Regions from separate parts of the Anaerobacillus sp. QJM3NY_17 genome, predicted to be linked through region 1. Evidence: riboswitches for the same ligand, from Rfam matches in the RefSeq annotation. Region 1 holds a riboswitch; the other holds the start of a gene.
The links. Region 1 has a riboswitch for cyclic di-GMP ahead of AC0VYV_RS05975 (HD-GYP domain-containing protein). Riboswitches for the same ligand answer to the same signal wherever they lie in the genome.

Region 1 (7,996 bases):
TCTAAAACAGGAGTTTTACCAGAAGAAAATCTTAACGATATTTAAGCTCATCACTTTTGGTTTTGCGTGTAAGGATATCATCGTAGCGTCGATTAATGTTTGGCTAATCTTGCAATATGGGGTAGATTCTTTTGATAAAGGTATTCTTCTGAAACAAATAGTCGGTTGGGGGATTACGCTTATCTCCGTCTACGGGTTTTTCCATATTGCCAAATTACTACAATACAAAAGCAACAAAGAATTGGAACAAACGTTATAGCAAAATTGTATGAGAGAAGGCTTCGTAACAAAGGGGTAAGAAGAGAAAGGCGGCTAAACAGTGTACTGGTTTATAGCATTATTTGATGAGAAGACGGAACAGCAGGTGAAAGACATATGGAATGACCTGAGTGAGCAATCCATTTCTTTCTACGCAGAGGAAGTGAAGGATGGTAGACCGCATATTACATTAGGAAGCTATGAAAGCTTAGATAAAAAGAAGTTCATAGACGAAGTGGATGATTATTATAATGAAAAAGGTGGTTTTGAGATTACGTTTAATACAATCGGATCTTTCCTAGATTATGGAGCGATCTTTCTAACGCCTACAGTGACGCAGGAATTGCTTACGTTTCATGCGGATCATTATCAAAACCTTGGCGAATTCAATGAAACAGCTAACTCTTTATATTTACCTGGAAAGTGGATTCCTCACTGTACGTTAGCTAATGATCTTTCTCATGAAGATTTAGCGAAGGTCTATCACTACTGTATTGAACGGAATGATACGATCTATGGCAGAATCGAAGAAGTGGCACTGATCGAATTGGTTGAAGAAGATGAGGACGGAATGAACGCGCCGATTATTTACTCCAAAAGGTTAAAATGATGAACTTCTATGAAAATCATAAGAAAAAGCAGGTCACACTAAATTGATGTGAACCTGCTTTTTCTTATGTGTTTTCTTGTCCGCTTATTTCATGACCTTGCTCTTTAGATACCAGAAAAGGAACGAGCATTGGAATAATTAACACAAGCACGAGCAAGCGAATGACCTGCATGGCAGCGACGATGCTGGCATCTAAGTCAAGAGATGCTGCAACAGAAGACATTTGCGGTGCGCCAGCTGGAACGATCGCGAGTAGACTTGTAATGAAATCGAGCGGTGTCATGAGATAGAACACAAACGTTACGACAAATGTTAAGAAAAAGAATGAGAGAAGAATCCAAACACTTGTCCACCCAATTTCTTTGATCTCCTTTAAAGCTTTGCGATCAAATCGCACTCCGATGATGACGCCTAGCATCGCCATCCCCAAACCTACAAGGAGATTCGGCATGGTTGGAAGCTGTTGGATAAACGTGTGAAAGAGAAATCCAATAATAATCGCGTATAGAAAAGGGGCGATCGGAATGCGCCATTTCTTTGCGAGGAAAAGGGTGATTCCAATTAACAAAAGGTAGAAAAGAATAGCAAATCCCATCGGCATATTCACTTGAGAAGTGGCTTTCATCGCAGCGCCCTGTACTTCATCTGTTGATAGAAAGGAAGACATAAAACCAGCGACGAGCGGGATAGTTGAGACGAGCATCATGATGCGAACCGTTTGAAAGGCAGCAACCATACCTAGGTTCGCCTTGTATTCGCGGCTCAGAGCCATCATGACCGATGCACCGGCTGGTAAACAGCAGAATAGCGCTGTTTTTGAATCAAGATTTGAATAGTTATTTAGAATTTTTCCTAAAACCCAGCTTGCAATTAATAAGATGATCATTGAGACGGCTAGAGGGAGTAGGTAACTTGCGACCTCCTGAAACATTTTCGCTTTAATACTTAAGCTGATGCTGACACCGATCACGGCTAACGAGAGGTCAAACAATAAATTCGGATATGCCATATCATCAATCATAAGTCGATAGAAGGCTCCAACAAGCATTGCACCTAGTAACCATCCAGCTGGAATGTTGATAAGATCAAAGAGAAACCCAACGGTAAAAGCTATGAAGAGTAGTAGTCCTTTTTTCATTCAAACAGCACCTTCAAAAAACAATATCGTTGTATGTCGAGAAGACCAGATCGTAACAGTCTTTCTCTTGAATCGAGAACAGTGATTTTCATCAGTGTAGCATATCTTCATTAGCATATTCATGCGATACGGTTCGCTTTAAATGTTCACAAAATGTTCACTTACGAGCGCGAATTGAAATGACTATACTTGTCACTATGCTAGAAAGAAAGGATGAGTTGTTTTGCCAGAAACGAAAAAAGAAGGTTTTTATTTTGGATTAATGATGTGTTTTGGAATGGTATGTGTGATGACATTCTATAACTTATCTACGAATGGATTATTGGGAGAAATGGCTCTTATAGAATTGCTGATGAGTCTATTGCTTGGCTATATTATCGCTTTGTCATTTGAATTTATTGTGGTAGCTCCCATTGCGAAGAAAATTACGTTTAGTTTGCCTTTTAACAAATCTCATAAATGGAAGGTCATTTTAATTCTTTCAACTTGTATGGTTATCGGTATGGTATTCTTTATGTCTTTTTACGGATTAATAATGTCATATGCTAATATCGGATCTATGGAGCATTCCTTCCTAAGAGAGTATGTTTCGTTATTTATGAAGAATGTCATTGTAGCCTTCCCGTTACAGCTCCTTATTATGGGCCCACTCGTTCGGTGGTTGTTCGTGAAGTATGTAAAAACGAATAAACCAATGAGTGCTAGAGCGCAGTAATGGAATAAGTAGCGGTGAATTTGGTTTATTGGGGAAGTGAACAACTTCGTAAAGAAAAAAGGATGCGCTTCTGGAGTAACGGGTTATGTTTTAAGGTGAAAATCATCATTTATAAGCTATTTTAGAACAGAAAATAACTCTAATAAAAGTCTCACAATTATATCCTTAAAATAACTCTTGAAAAATCACCGTTAGGTGGTTTTTTTTGCGTCTAATAATGAATTAAGTATCTTAAAAAAACCTAGGAGGATTTACTGCATAATAGTATAGCTTGTTTTATAATAAAAGCAACTAGTTTATAACTATAGGAGGAGAGGCAATTGCAATCGATTACGTATGAAGATTCTTTCCAATTCATCGAATTTTTCGAAGCAAACATCCAAGTCTTTACAGATACGCTCCTAAAGGAAGCTGTCAACGTTAAAGATAAGATCTATGAAATACTAAGAGTAGGCAATATCGATCTTGTTACTAATGCTCAAACACTCGTAGTTTATATCATTGAAGAGAATGATCAGGACCTTCACGCATTTGCGGAACAAGAAGGAATTGCCTGGGCAACACATTCCCTTGCTATCTCTTTTAAATTAGAGTGGGTACAAGCTATACGTCGAACACTGTGGATGTTTTTTCAAAAATATACCGAGGAAAGTAATGATAAGGATTTTAATTTCTTTGAAATGGAAAAACAAATTAACAACCGAGTAGACTACTTTTTGAATTCCTTTTTCATAAGTTATACGAAATATAAAGATTCGCTTATAAAGGCTCAGAGAGAACTAGTTGAAAATCTTTCAGTACCAATTATTCCAATAAACCACTCAGTAAGCATTCTCCCTTTAATAGGAGCAATTGACGCTCAACGAACCGAAATACTTGAGGATAAGGTATTATCCGTAATAAGCGAAATGCGTATCCAAACTTTGATTATGGACTTGTCCGGAGTTGCAGAAATAAGGCGTGAAGAGGTTTACCGATTGATTCAAATCATTGATGGCGCCTCACTAATGGGGTGTAACACTGTCATAACCGGATTAAGGAAGGAAGTTGTAAGGAAAGTAACGGAGCTTGGCATTAAATTAGGTGAAGAAATCAAAACGTTAGGTACGTTACAGCAGGCATTAGGGAAATATTTTATTGCTTAATGATGCTTACCTGTGTTTATAGATACTATGATAATAAATTAAAAGACGGACCCAAAAGAACGATCCGCCAATTATATATCTAGTTATTCTGTTTTTTAAAGCAACCGTTCGTAATATAAAGTTAGCCAGACTTTTCTGGTTAACTTTTTTATATGTTCTTACTATAGCGGTGATGGGGGCTGAACGTTGCGCATCTGAGGCTCTATTCCCGTTAGGTAAACAGTTCACTCCCTACTTGTACATACATAAGGCTTAAAATCCAAGCTCCCTTTAACTAACCTTCGAGTTAATCGAAGAAAAGAAGTTTCTCTCTTTTTACATTTCACCATATAATTTCCATATTATCCATTCATTATCTACCGAAATTGAAGTCGATTTCAAGTACTAATTCTGAAGCGTACAATGGATGTCTAAATGATATTCTAAAAATGGTTGAAAGATACAACCAAAACAGCAACACCATGGAAAAGTAAAGAGTCTGATTTAGCTATCAAATCAGACTCTAGAACAGTATATATTTGTATATTTGCAGCTCTAAACAGAACCTGTTATGGCTGCAGGGCATCCTATTCTAGTTGGTTAGTTGAATCGTTAGATGGAGAAATTTAAAATTCTTCATAAGTAGCTGGATCTTGATCATTCAATCGTCCATTTGGTTTCGTTAATTCAGCCATCATCGCCATTTCTGTTTCATTTAAAGAAAAGTCAAAAATAGAGAGGTTCTCAAGCTGACGTTCTGGAGAAGAAGATTTAGGAATCGGGATGGATCCTAATTGATAATGCCAGCGTAAAATCACCTGAGAGACTGATTTGTTATGTTGATTTGCAATTTGACTGATCGTTTCATTTTCTAAAATGTCAGTCACTCGAGCTAGCGGACTCCAGGATTGTGTTTTGATGTTGTTTTGTTGATGAAATCTTCTCTGATCTTCCTGGTTGAAGAAGGGGTGTAGTTCGATTTGATTGATGCTTGGCTTTACGCCGGTTTCCTTTTCCAATTGCTCTAGATGCTCCGGAAGGAAATTACATACGCCAATCGAGCGAATGAGTCCCCATTTCTTAGCGTCAATTAAAGCTTGCCAAGCTTCTGGATAAAGACCTTGTTTAGGGTTCGGCCAGTGAATGAGGTACAAATCGTAATAATCCAGGTTGGCTCTATATAACGACTCTTGAATGGCTGTAACAGCTTTCTTATATTCTTGATAGCGACCTGGTAATTTAGAAGTGACGCGCAGTTCATTTCTAGGAACTGTACTTCGACGAATGGCTTCGCCTACGGTTCCTTCGTTTTCGTAATTGTAAGCTGTATCGATGAGGCGATAGCCAACGTCAATCGCACTATTAATAGCGGTTGCCCCTTCATTTCCATTTAGCAAGTAAGTACCGAAACCGATAGCGGGTAGTGTAAGTCCATCATTCAACGTTAGTTCTGGGATTGATTCCTTCAACAAAGATCATTCCTTTCAATAATAATTAACTTTTTTATCTCACTTTAAATCTACCACTTCCTAAAAAATGCAAACATATGTAAGCGTATTAACAGTAAATTTATTTGTGAAGGGAGATGAAATCAATTAGAATTCATCAAAAAAAGCTTATTGGCCAGTTGTGACCAGATAAGCTTTTTTTATATAGCGTCATGAGAGGCTGTCTCATCAAGTGAAATTGGCGATTTGTTCGTAACACTCCGTACGTGTTTGGGGAGGATTGATGCCTCTTCGGATGATTTCGCTCGTTAACATTTCAATAAAAGCTTCATCTAATTGAAGAGTATACGCATCACAAAATGCAATTAGTAAATCCTTAGTTGATAAGAGTCGCAATCTATTCGCCCTCCCTATTGTATTTGGTTTTGTTTAAACGGTTATTGAATAGCGCTGCTTAATTTTGACGTTTGGCATAATCAAAATAATGAAGCAGAACCTTTTTCCCTTTTAGCCGTTTTTCCAAATAAGAGATAAACAAGGAGGTAGTGGATGGCTCATAGAAGTTATTCCGATGAACGTTAATTTCATGAATGGCTGATTGGTCAGAACGTTTTGGACGATAAGCTCGATCAGACGTCATCGCAATGAAGCTATCGATGACTCGAAGAATCGAAACAAATCGAGGAATTTGCTCATATTGTAATTGATAAGGATAGCCAGTACCATCGCTATTCTCATGATGATTTAGTATAAGAGACGGCTCAATATCAATCTCTGGAAAATCATTAAGTAGCTCTATTCCAAACTCTGGATGCCGCTCGACATACTCTTTCTCATAAAGGGTTAGTGGGCTCTTTTTTTGAAGAATTTCTGTTGGGACAAGTAGTTTACCGATGTCATGTAGCAAAACAGACTCAAGAAAGCGCCGTTTCAACAGTGATCGGAAATTGTAATGCAAACAGAAATCAATAAAGTAGCTCGTAGTTTGTACTGAATGGAGAAAGCTATGAGGGTCGTGACGTCTTAGGAGTTCCATCATTCGCAGTGTGTGTGATGAAAATAAATTAGCGTGCCCGTACAATGTACACTTTTCCATGTTCATTCTCCTTTTTAAGGAGCCGGTTGCACTACTTGCTCCCTATCACTCAAGTGCCCAGGCTAGAATGATAGTTCATCGCATTCTCTTTTTTTGTGGTTCTCTTACTGAGGTATCTTGACATAAGGATATACTTATATAATAAATACCATAAAAAGGTGAATTTGTTAACTGTTTTCTTTGATTTTTCAGTTTTTTTATTTGGAATGCCAATGAAAGGAGATTGAGAAATGAGTTCTGACGTACTAATTGTTGGCGCAGGTCCTACGGGTCTTGTATTAGCACTCCACCTAGCGAAATATGGAGTTTCATTTCGGATCATCGAGAAAAATGAGGGACCCGGAGAAGCATCGCGTGCGCTAATTGTACACGCTAGAACCCTAGAATTTTATAACCAAATGGGCTTCGCGGAAGAAGTCATCCACCGGGGGATTAAATTGAAGTCTATCCAATTTCGAGAAGGAATGAAAGCAAAAGCCAACATCAATTTTCACGATCTTGGAAAAGGATTAAGTCCTTTCCCATTTGCCCTAAGCTATCCGCAAGATGATCACGAGCAGCTGCTAATTAACAAATTAGCCGACGAAGGCGTTGAGGTAGAATGGAAGACAGAGTTGGTTTCATTTATGGATGAAGGGGACCATGTTCAAGCCGTTATTAAAAAAGATAATAAGGAAGAGCGGAGTGAGTTTTCATATATATGCGGGTGTGATGGAGCACACAGTACCGTTCGAAGAGAAGTTGCTTTTGATTTTCCAGGTGGAACGTATGAGGAACTGTTTTTTGTGGCAGATGTTAAAGCGAACACTGGCCAGTTATCTGAAAGTAGTTTAAATGTGTATTTAGATTCTGACACCTTTTACCTGTTCATGCCAGTTAGAAGCACGGGAATGGAGCGGATTATTGGAATAGTTCCTCGCCATTTAACCGATCAAAGCTCAGTTGCGTTCAAGGATTTCCAGTCGCTGATCGAGCAGAGAACAGGCATAACGATTCAGCATGTGAACTGGTTCCAAACGTACAAAGTTCATCATCGCGTTAGCAGTCATTTTAGAAAAGGACGTGCCTTTATTGCCGGAGATGCTGGGCACATTCATAGCCCGGCTGGCGGACAGGGCATGAACACCGGGATTGGGGACGCGGTGAACTTAGCGTGGAAGCTAGCCGCAGTGCTGCTTCAGAAAGCGGATGAAGCTATTCTTGATACGTTTGAAAAGGAGCGCATTGGCTTTGCGAGAACGCTAATCGATACAACAGATCGAGCATTTACTTCTATTATAGGCGATCACATGACGAGCAGATTACTGCGCAAAATCGTTATACCGAACGTGGCTCCATTTGCGCTTCGTTCCTTTTCAATTGCTCGAAAAGCAGCCTTTAGAAGGCTTTCTCAAATCAACATTCATTATCGCGAAAGTCATCTTAGTGATGGTACAGCGGGGGAAGTTCATGGTGGAGATCGCCTGCCATGGATTCAAACAAATTCATGCAATAATTATGGAGCGCTTAAGTCAATGGATTGGCAGCTTCACGTATATGGTCAGGCAAATGAAGCCGTTAAGGATTTTGCCAGGGTATCTGGATATGCTCTATATGAGTTTAGCTTT
Region 2 (7,996 bases), 990 kb from region 1:
AAACTTGTGCAGTATTCTACAAAAATTCAACAAGGTGAACATGTCTTGATTGAAGCCTTTGATGTGAATAATTCATTAGTGCGGAGTATTGTAAAAGAAGTACATAAAGCAGGTGGCTTTCCTCATGTGAATTTAAGAGATAATCAAGTTCTTCGTGAGCTATTGATGAATGCCACAGAAGAACAAATTACAGAATGGGCTGAAATCGACTTAAATCAAATGGAGAAAATGGATGCGTATATTGGCATTCGCGGTTCTGAGAACATTAATGAACTTTCTGACGTTCCTGAAGCGAAAATGGCTCTCTATAATCAGATTTACAAAACAAAAGTTCACAGCAACCAACGTGTAAAACAAACGAAATGGGTTGTGATGAGATATCCTAATGAATCAATGGCACAGCTATCAGGTATGAGTACAGAAGCATTTGAAGATTTCTATTTCAATGTTTGTACAATGGATTACGCAAAAATGAGTGAGGCGATGGATGCCCTTGTTGAGCGTATGAACAAAGCTGACGAAGTCCGAATCGTCTCCCCGGATACAAATTTAAGTTTTTCTATTAAAGATATTCCAGCTGTAAAATGTGCGGGTGAACTTAACATACCTGATGGAGAAGTATTTACGGCACCTGTAAAAGATAGCGTCAATGGCGTCATTACGTATAATACACCTTCTCCTTATAACGGTTTTGTGTTTGAAAACGTCCAGCTTACTTTTGAAAACGGAAAAGTGATTGATGCAGTTGCAAACGATACAGAAAGACTTAATCAAATTCTCGACACGGACGAAGGTGCACGATATATCGGAGAATTCGCTATCGGCGTCAATCCTTTCATTCGTGAGCCAATGAAAGATATTCTCTTTGATGAGAAAATCGATGGATCTTTCCATTTCACCCCAGGACAAGCCTATGATGAGGCACCAAACGGCAACGATTCTTCCGTTCATTGGGATCTTGTTTTAATCCAACGTCCGGAATATGGTGGCGGGCAAATCTGGTTTGATGATGAGTTAATTCGCAAAGATGGCAAGTTTGTCCCTGAAGCACTTCAAGTGTTAAATCCAGAGAATCTAAAATAAAGAAGAGAAACGCATCCATTGGATGCGTTTTTTCGTACAGATGACCAATCACATTTTCAGTTCTTTGAATATAAATAAAGAAAACTACTTAAGACAGGAAGTGCCTTCCAATGGAAATACATTGTGATGGATGTACGAAGGAGATGAGAGACTGGGAAACCATTCATATGGTGAAGTTCGATAAATGGTATGTTGGTCATTTCAACTGTTTATTGAACTTGAAAAAAAAATTAAATCTCAATAGACCGATTAAGTGGGATAAACTAGAAGGAAAAAAGGATAACCAGAAAGACTCAGATGGAAAAACTGCAAATTAGATCGAGGGGCAAGAAAAGACGCTAATGAAACTTAGCGTCTTTTCTTGTGAAGAGGATATCTGATGTCTCTGCTTCTTATTCTCCGTTTTCTTCCATGTAGGATATTGCCTGTTCTGCATGGATCGCAAATGTTAGCGGCGTTTTTTTTATGTAGCCAGCTTTTTTAAGTTCGCTAATCGTGGCGCTCACTGTTTCTCTTGTGGAACCGATCATCGTAGCGATATCATAATGCGTTAACTTAATATCAATGGTTTGCCATTCATTTTTTCTTTTACCAAATTTTTCGCTGAGTTTCATTAAAAGCGATAGGATTCGATATTTTACACTTCTAAGCGCCAGGTTTTCACTCATTTCATAGATTTCTTTTAAACGAGATGAAAGAATTTCAATGAATTTTATGGCGAGCTTGGGGTTTTCGGAAATTAGTTCTTCAAATTGATCTTTACCGATGACGCAGACATATACGTCAGACATGGCTTCCGCATATACGGAATCATCATTGAGAGAGAAACTAGATGTTTCACCGAATATGTTGCCGTCTCCTAGAAGGTCAACAGTTAATTGTTTACCTGCAGCGTTAGAGCGAAAGAGACGTACTGTTCCTTTTTTTAAAAGGAAGAGGGCTTTCATCGGTTTTTCGGGCCCCAGTATGACTGTTCCTTTTTTTAAAGGTTGCATGTCACTTACACGATCAATTTGTATTAAGTCATTCATTTCGAGTTCTTCAAATAAGTTGATCTGAGATAACATTGTTAATTTATCTATTTTCATCACCTTCATTCATGTCAAAGTAGTTGTACTCCGTAATTTAGCTTACATCATTTTATCTGTTTTATCACTTATACTAGACTATGTTAGGAGGTTAGATGTCTAACATGGAACAGATTACATTATTTACGATTACAAGTTGTATCGATTGTTATAAAATGAAACAGCATCTAAAGGTAAAAAGCATCCCGTTTGAAGAAGTCAATTTAATGGAACAGCCGGATCGACAGGATGAACTCATTAAAGTTGCTGGGGAATTTGTTGTACCTTTTCTTGTAGGAGGAAAGGAAGCTCTTTCTTTGGAAGACCTTTAATAGCCAAGCAATAATGAGAGGAATAATATAGTGCACGTATTAAATAAGGTGTTACGAATGCTAGATTCACATCTCCAATACTTTTCCTGTTATTAGAGGAAGAGAAAAGCAATTGTTGGATATAGAGGACATTCTCCTAACGACACAGGACTTTAAAGATATATTAAATGTTCTCTTCGAAACAGGAATATGTCTTTAAATGTTTAATTTAGTTAAAACTAGGGTAAAACTTTATGTTCATAAATTATTAAGATTTTGGGGGAGGAACTTATGGTACAACAATCCATTCAATTAAACGAATTACGAGAACAATTGCTTCATGCTTATGAAGCAACACGCACAATGACGAACACCTTAGTGGAACCACTTGAAACGGAGGATTTCACTATTCAATCGATTCCAGATGTAAGTCCTCCCAAATGGCACATGGCCCACACAACGTGGTTTTTTGAAACGTTTATTCTGAAAGAATACTGTGAAAATTACAAGTCGTTTCACGAAGAATTCGAATACTTATTTAACTCTTACTATGAAAGTGTAGGAAGTTATTTCCCTCGCCATGCAAGAGGCTTGCTGAGCAGGCCAAGTATAGATAAAGTTAGAAGATATCGATCTGATATTGATGAAGAAATGGTTACTCTTATTCAAGAAATTGACGAAAGTAAACTTCACCAAGTTGCTGATTTAGTAGAAATCGGATTGAATCACGAGCAACAGCATCAAGAGCTTTTAATGACAGACATTAAATATAATTTTTCTATTAATCCATTGAAACCCGTCTACCGTTCACTTGAAGTTAATTTTAAAGAAAAAGCTACACCATTAGAGTGGATCTCATTTGAGGGAGGGCTGATTGAAACGGGTGTAAATGAAGATGATGGTTTTTCCTTTGATAATGAACGTCCAATACATAAATCTTGGCTTGAGCCATTTAAGTTAGCGACTAGAACAGTAACGAACGGGGAATATCTTGCGTTTATTAAAGCTGGTGGTTATAAAGAAGCGACATACTGGTTATCAGATGGTTGGGCAACAGTAAAGAAAGAAAATTGGCAAGCACCGTTGCATTGGGTTGAAAAGGATGGGGAGTGGTATACCTTTACGCTTCATGGGTTAGTTCCACTAAATTTAGAAGAACCTGTTACACATATTAGCTACTACGAAGCTGAAGCATATGCAAGCTTTGTAGGTAAAAGACTTCCTTCTGAGTCCGAATGGGAACTTGCAGTTCGCGATCAGCCGATTGCAGGTAATTTTGTTGAAGATGGCATCTATCATCCCGTTGCATCGGTCAAGGAAAATGAAGGTATAATTAAAAAAGCCTATGGAGATGTGTGGGAATGGACGAAAAGTCCTTATATGCCTTACCCAGGTAATAAACCGCTTGACGGGGCGTTGGGTGAGTATAATGCAAAATTCATGAGCAGTCAGATGATTCTAAGAGGCGGATCATGTGTTACCTCCGTAACTCATATTCGCCCGACCTATCGAAATTTCTTTGGTCCAGATAAACGCTGGCAGTTTACCGGCATTCGTCTTGCAGATGATGAGCTATGATAAAAACTTCGCCAAGTATTCAGCTAGTTGATCTTTTACCAGAACAATCTGATCGACTTCAAGAAGTTTTAAAGGGATTGACAGCTCCTAATAAGAAGCTTGAGCCTAAATTTCTTTATGATCAATATGGATCTGAGCTATTTGAAGAAATCACACAGCTAGAAGAATATTATCCGACTCGAACGGAACTTGGAATAATGGAAGAGTCTCTTGATGATATTCTTGCTTACATTGGCGAAGAATCTAGGGTTATTGAATTTGGAAGTGGGGCAAGTCGCAAAATCAGACTTCTTCTTGAATCTGGATTGATTCAAGAATATAGTCCTATTGATATATCGAAAACATTTTTGAAAGAGTCTGCAGCACAATTGGCATTTGATTATCCTAACATTAAAATTACTGGTATTGTTGCGGATTATACAAATGCCTTTCATCTGCCGGAACATCTGCTTGATCCTTCTAAAAAAAAGACGGTCTTTTTTCCCGGTTCTACAATCGGTAATTTTGAGAAGCAAGAAGCAGAAAGGTTTTTATCAAGAATTTCGAGTACACTATCAAGTAATGATGGATTATTAATTGGAGTTGATCTAAAGAAATCGCCATCTCTTCTGCATCGTGCTTATAATGATAGCAAGGGAGTAACTGCAAAGTTTAATTTAAACATGCTTCGTCATTTGAATCTTTCGTTAGGGGCGAATTTCTCCCTAGATCAGTTTGAGCATTACGCCTATTATAATGCTAATCTGGGAAGGGTTGAGATGCATCTTGTCAGTATGCTAGAGCAAATGGTGACCGTTGGTGATCAACATATCCATTTTGAGAACCATGAAACGATTCATACGGAGAATTCCTATAAATATAGTCTAGAGGAATTTAAACTGTTAGCAGAGAATTCAGGTTTCACATCAATGAAAACATGGACTGATCAAGAACAGCTCTTCAGTTTGCACTATCTTAGTGTGAAATAACGTAAGCTTTCTTACAGACATTCAATGATTATTTCGATATAATTGTTAATGAAGATATAGGTGAAGGAGAGATAATCATGAAGAAGATTGAAACAGCTGATTCTTATCAGTCATTCATTAACAATAATGACGTATCCATTCTAAAATATGAAGCTAACTGGTGCCCGGATTGCAAGCGCCTTGACTTTTTTATTGATGATATAATGAATGCTCATCATGAAAAACAATGGGCTCAAATCGATATTGAACAATTCCCTGAAATTACAGAGGAAAATGATGTTATGGGTATCCCGAGCCTTCTTGTCTATAAAGACGGCAAAAAGATTGGTCACTTGCATAGTGCGAATACCAAAAACCCAGATCAGGTGAAAGAATATTTAAGTCAATTCTAAACAAAAGAGAAGGTTGCGAAGGCAACCTTCTTTTATTTTGTTAGAACATATTCAATGGAGCCGTCGATTAATGAATGAACAAATGCAACTGTATATCCAATGCTAAGGTAAGTAGAAAGTGTCTCACTACAATGGGGATGTAATGGTTCTGTTGGGGCATGAAGACTTTTATACATGGTTTTTACGGTACTAGAGGTGGGTTCACAACGAAGTAGTACAACGTGTTTGCCGCTCCAGGCGGTACTAATATGATTTCTCTGCATATCACTCTTCCTTTGTGAAAAATATATTCAGGGAATACAGTTAGGATATGAGTGAAATCCTAGGATGTTAGAAGTAGAAATGAAAATTTAAAAATATTTTGAATTTTCATCAGATAACTGGTATATTAGTAGCATATAACGTCAAACTTCTCGATAATCGCATTTATTCACTAAAAAGTTGTGTGTTTTGTAAGTTTAAGGTCGGAATGTGTCAGTTCTGAATTCTCCAGACAAGGGCAAACCATCCTAAAGGGTGGGACGCAAAGACACAGGTCTAATGTTGGTTCTCCAACGATGACGGCTGGTCCTCCTGGAAAACCCAAGAAGGAGGAGAAAAGAATGACCATGGCGAAACCTAAGCCTAAGAAGGTACTTGATCAAGAATGGGTTATTCTCATGAGGGCTGCCAGGGAACTTGGATTGAAGAAAGAAGAGGTACAGGCATTCTTAAGACAAGACAAAAACCGACATCTATGAATATACATAAATGAATGACGGCCTTTAAGGTCGTTTTTTTGTGATAAGCTTTGATGAAAGCAAATACGGTGTGAAATGAATAATCCTTGACTTTAGGGCAATATTTTTTGTATCATATGTCATATCAATTGCATACATAAACCATACTAACTATGAAGGATAAATAGTAGTCAGAATAACCTTGACTTTAGCGATTCGGGGACGGTGGAAGCCCGAACGAGGTCTGATGAAACGGCAGTCTGGAGTTACGTTTCTCAAAGTGGATGCCTTATTTGCATCAACTAGGGTGGAACCGCGGGTGCATAAGCTCTCGTCCCTGGACATTTTTTGTCCATGGATTGGGAGCTTTTTATATTGATTGAGAAAAAAGGAGAGAATGACATGACAATTTCAATGGATCAGATCGTTTCAGTATCAAAGCACAGAGGATTTATTTTCCCTGGTTCTGATATTTACGGTGGACTAGCAAATACGTGGGATTATGGACCACTTGGGGTAGAACTTAAGAAAAATATTAAAGATGCATGGTGGAAGAAGTTTGTTCAAGAATCACCTTATAACAGTGGTCTAGATGCCGCCATTCTAATGAATCCAAAAACGTGGGAAGCTTCAGGTCATTTAGGTAATTTCAATGATCCTTTAATTGATTGCAAAAGCTGTAAAACACGTCATCGTGCAGATAAATTAATTGAGGACGCTCTTTCTACTGATGAAGAGGACATGATTGCAGACGGCCTTTCATTTGAAGAAATGGAGCGTTTGATGAAAGAAAATCATATTACTTGCCCTGAGTGTGGCAGTGAAGATTTCACAGAAATTCGTCAATTTGATCTTATGTTTAAAACCCATCAAGGTGTAACTAAATCGAGCACGAGTGAAATTTACCTTCGCCCAGAAACGGCGCAGGGAATCTTCGTAAACTTTAAAAATGTTCAACGCTCTATGCGTAAGAAAGTGCCTTTTGGTATTGCGCAAGTTGGAAAAAGCTTCCGAAATGAAATTACACCAGGTAACTTTACATTCCGTACTCGTGAATTTGAACAAATGGAGCTTGAATTCTTCTGTAAGCCAGGTAACGAATTAGAGTGGCATGAGTATTGGAAAGAGTACTGCAAAAACTGGCTTCTAAATCTTGGTGTAAAAGAAGATAGCATCCGACTGCGTGAGCATGCAGAAGATGAGCTGTCGCATTATAGTAATGCAACAACTGATATCGAGTACAAGTTCCCATTTGGCTGGGGCGAACTTTGGGGTGTTGCTTCACGAACAGATTACGACTTAAAGCAGCATATGGAACATTCCAATGAAGATTTCACTTATCACGATCAACAAACAGGGGAGAAGTATGTGCCTTATTGCATTGAGCCTTCACTTGGTGCTGACCGCGTCACTCTTGCTTTCTTGATTGAAGCATATGAGGAACAGGAGCTTGAAGATGGCACAACTAGAAGTGTGATGCACTTCCATCCAGCGATCGCTCCGTTTAAAGCTGCTGTATTCCCTCTATCTAAGAAGCTTTCTGAAGAAGCGCGTGCTGTTCATGCGGAACTTTCGAAATACTTTATGGTTGATTATGATGAGGCTGGCTCAATTGGTAAACGTTACCGTCGTCATGATGAAGTTGGTACACCGTACGCTATTACATTTGATTTTGATTCTGTTGAAGACCAACAAGTGACGATTCGTGACCGTGACACAATGGAACAAAAGAGAATGCCGATTTCTGAACTGAAAAGCTTTCTTGAAGAAAAAACACAATTTTAATGTAGGAAGCCGCTCAAAATACGAGCGGCTTTTCTTTATAATGAAGAATAACAATGATTCTTATTGATCGTTTACCCACGAGATTAAGCTAAC

Region 2: linked by a shared signal. The riboswitch ahead of AC0VYV_RS11200 (anti-repressor SinI family protein) and the one ahead of AC0VYV_RS05975 (HD-GYP domain-containing protein) in region 1 are both predicted to bind cyclic di-GMP.

What each region holds. Positions count from the first base shown of each region.
Region 1 covers NZ_CM149685.1:1,099,507-1,107,502, forward strand. Annotated here, with positions in the region: gene AC0VYV_RS05940 (VC0807 family protein) at 1-259, shown strand, start outside; gene AC0VYV_RS05945 (2'-5' RNA ligase family protein) at 320-868, shown strand; gene AC0VYV_RS05950 (AbrB family transcriptional regulator) at 933-2,006, opposite strand; gene AC0VYV_RS05955 (DUF2798 domain-containing protein) at 2,230-2,721, shown strand; gene AC0VYV_RS05960 (STAS domain-containing protein) at 3,042-3,866, shown strand; gene AC0VYV_RS05965 (aldo/keto reductase) at 4,472-5,314, opposite strand; gene sda (sporulation histidine kinase inhibitor Sda) at 5,522-5,689, opposite strand; gene AC0VYV_RS05975 (HD-GYP domain-containing protein) at 5,748-6,389, opposite strand; cyclic di-GMP riboswitch class II at 6,401-6,484, opposite strand; gene AC0VYV_RS05980 (FAD-dependent oxidoreductase) at 6,620-7,996, shown strand, end outside.
Region 2 covers NZ_CM149685.1:2,092,273-2,100,268, forward strand. Annotated here, with positions in the region: gene AC0VYV_RS11160 (aminopeptidase) at 1-1,083, shown strand, start outside; gene AC0VYV_RS11165 (hypothetical protein) at 1,194-1,400, shown strand; gene AC0VYV_RS11170 (Crp/Fnr family transcriptional regulator) at 1,476-2,171, opposite strand; gene AC0VYV_RS11175 (glutaredoxin family protein) at 2,267-2,482, shown strand; gene egtB (ergothioneine biosynthesis protein EgtB) at 2,753-4,039, shown strand; gene egtD (L-histidine N(alpha)-methyltransferase) at 4,036-5,007, shown strand; gene AC0VYV_RS11190 (thioredoxin family protein) at 5,085-5,399, shown strand; gene AC0VYV_RS11195 (hypothetical protein) at 5,432-5,662, opposite strand; cyclic di-GMP riboswitch class I at 5,888-5,976, shown strand; gene AC0VYV_RS11200 (anti-repressor SinI family protein) at 6,002-6,139, shown strand; gene AC0VYV_RS11205 (glycine--tRNA ligase) at 6,521-7,903, shown strand.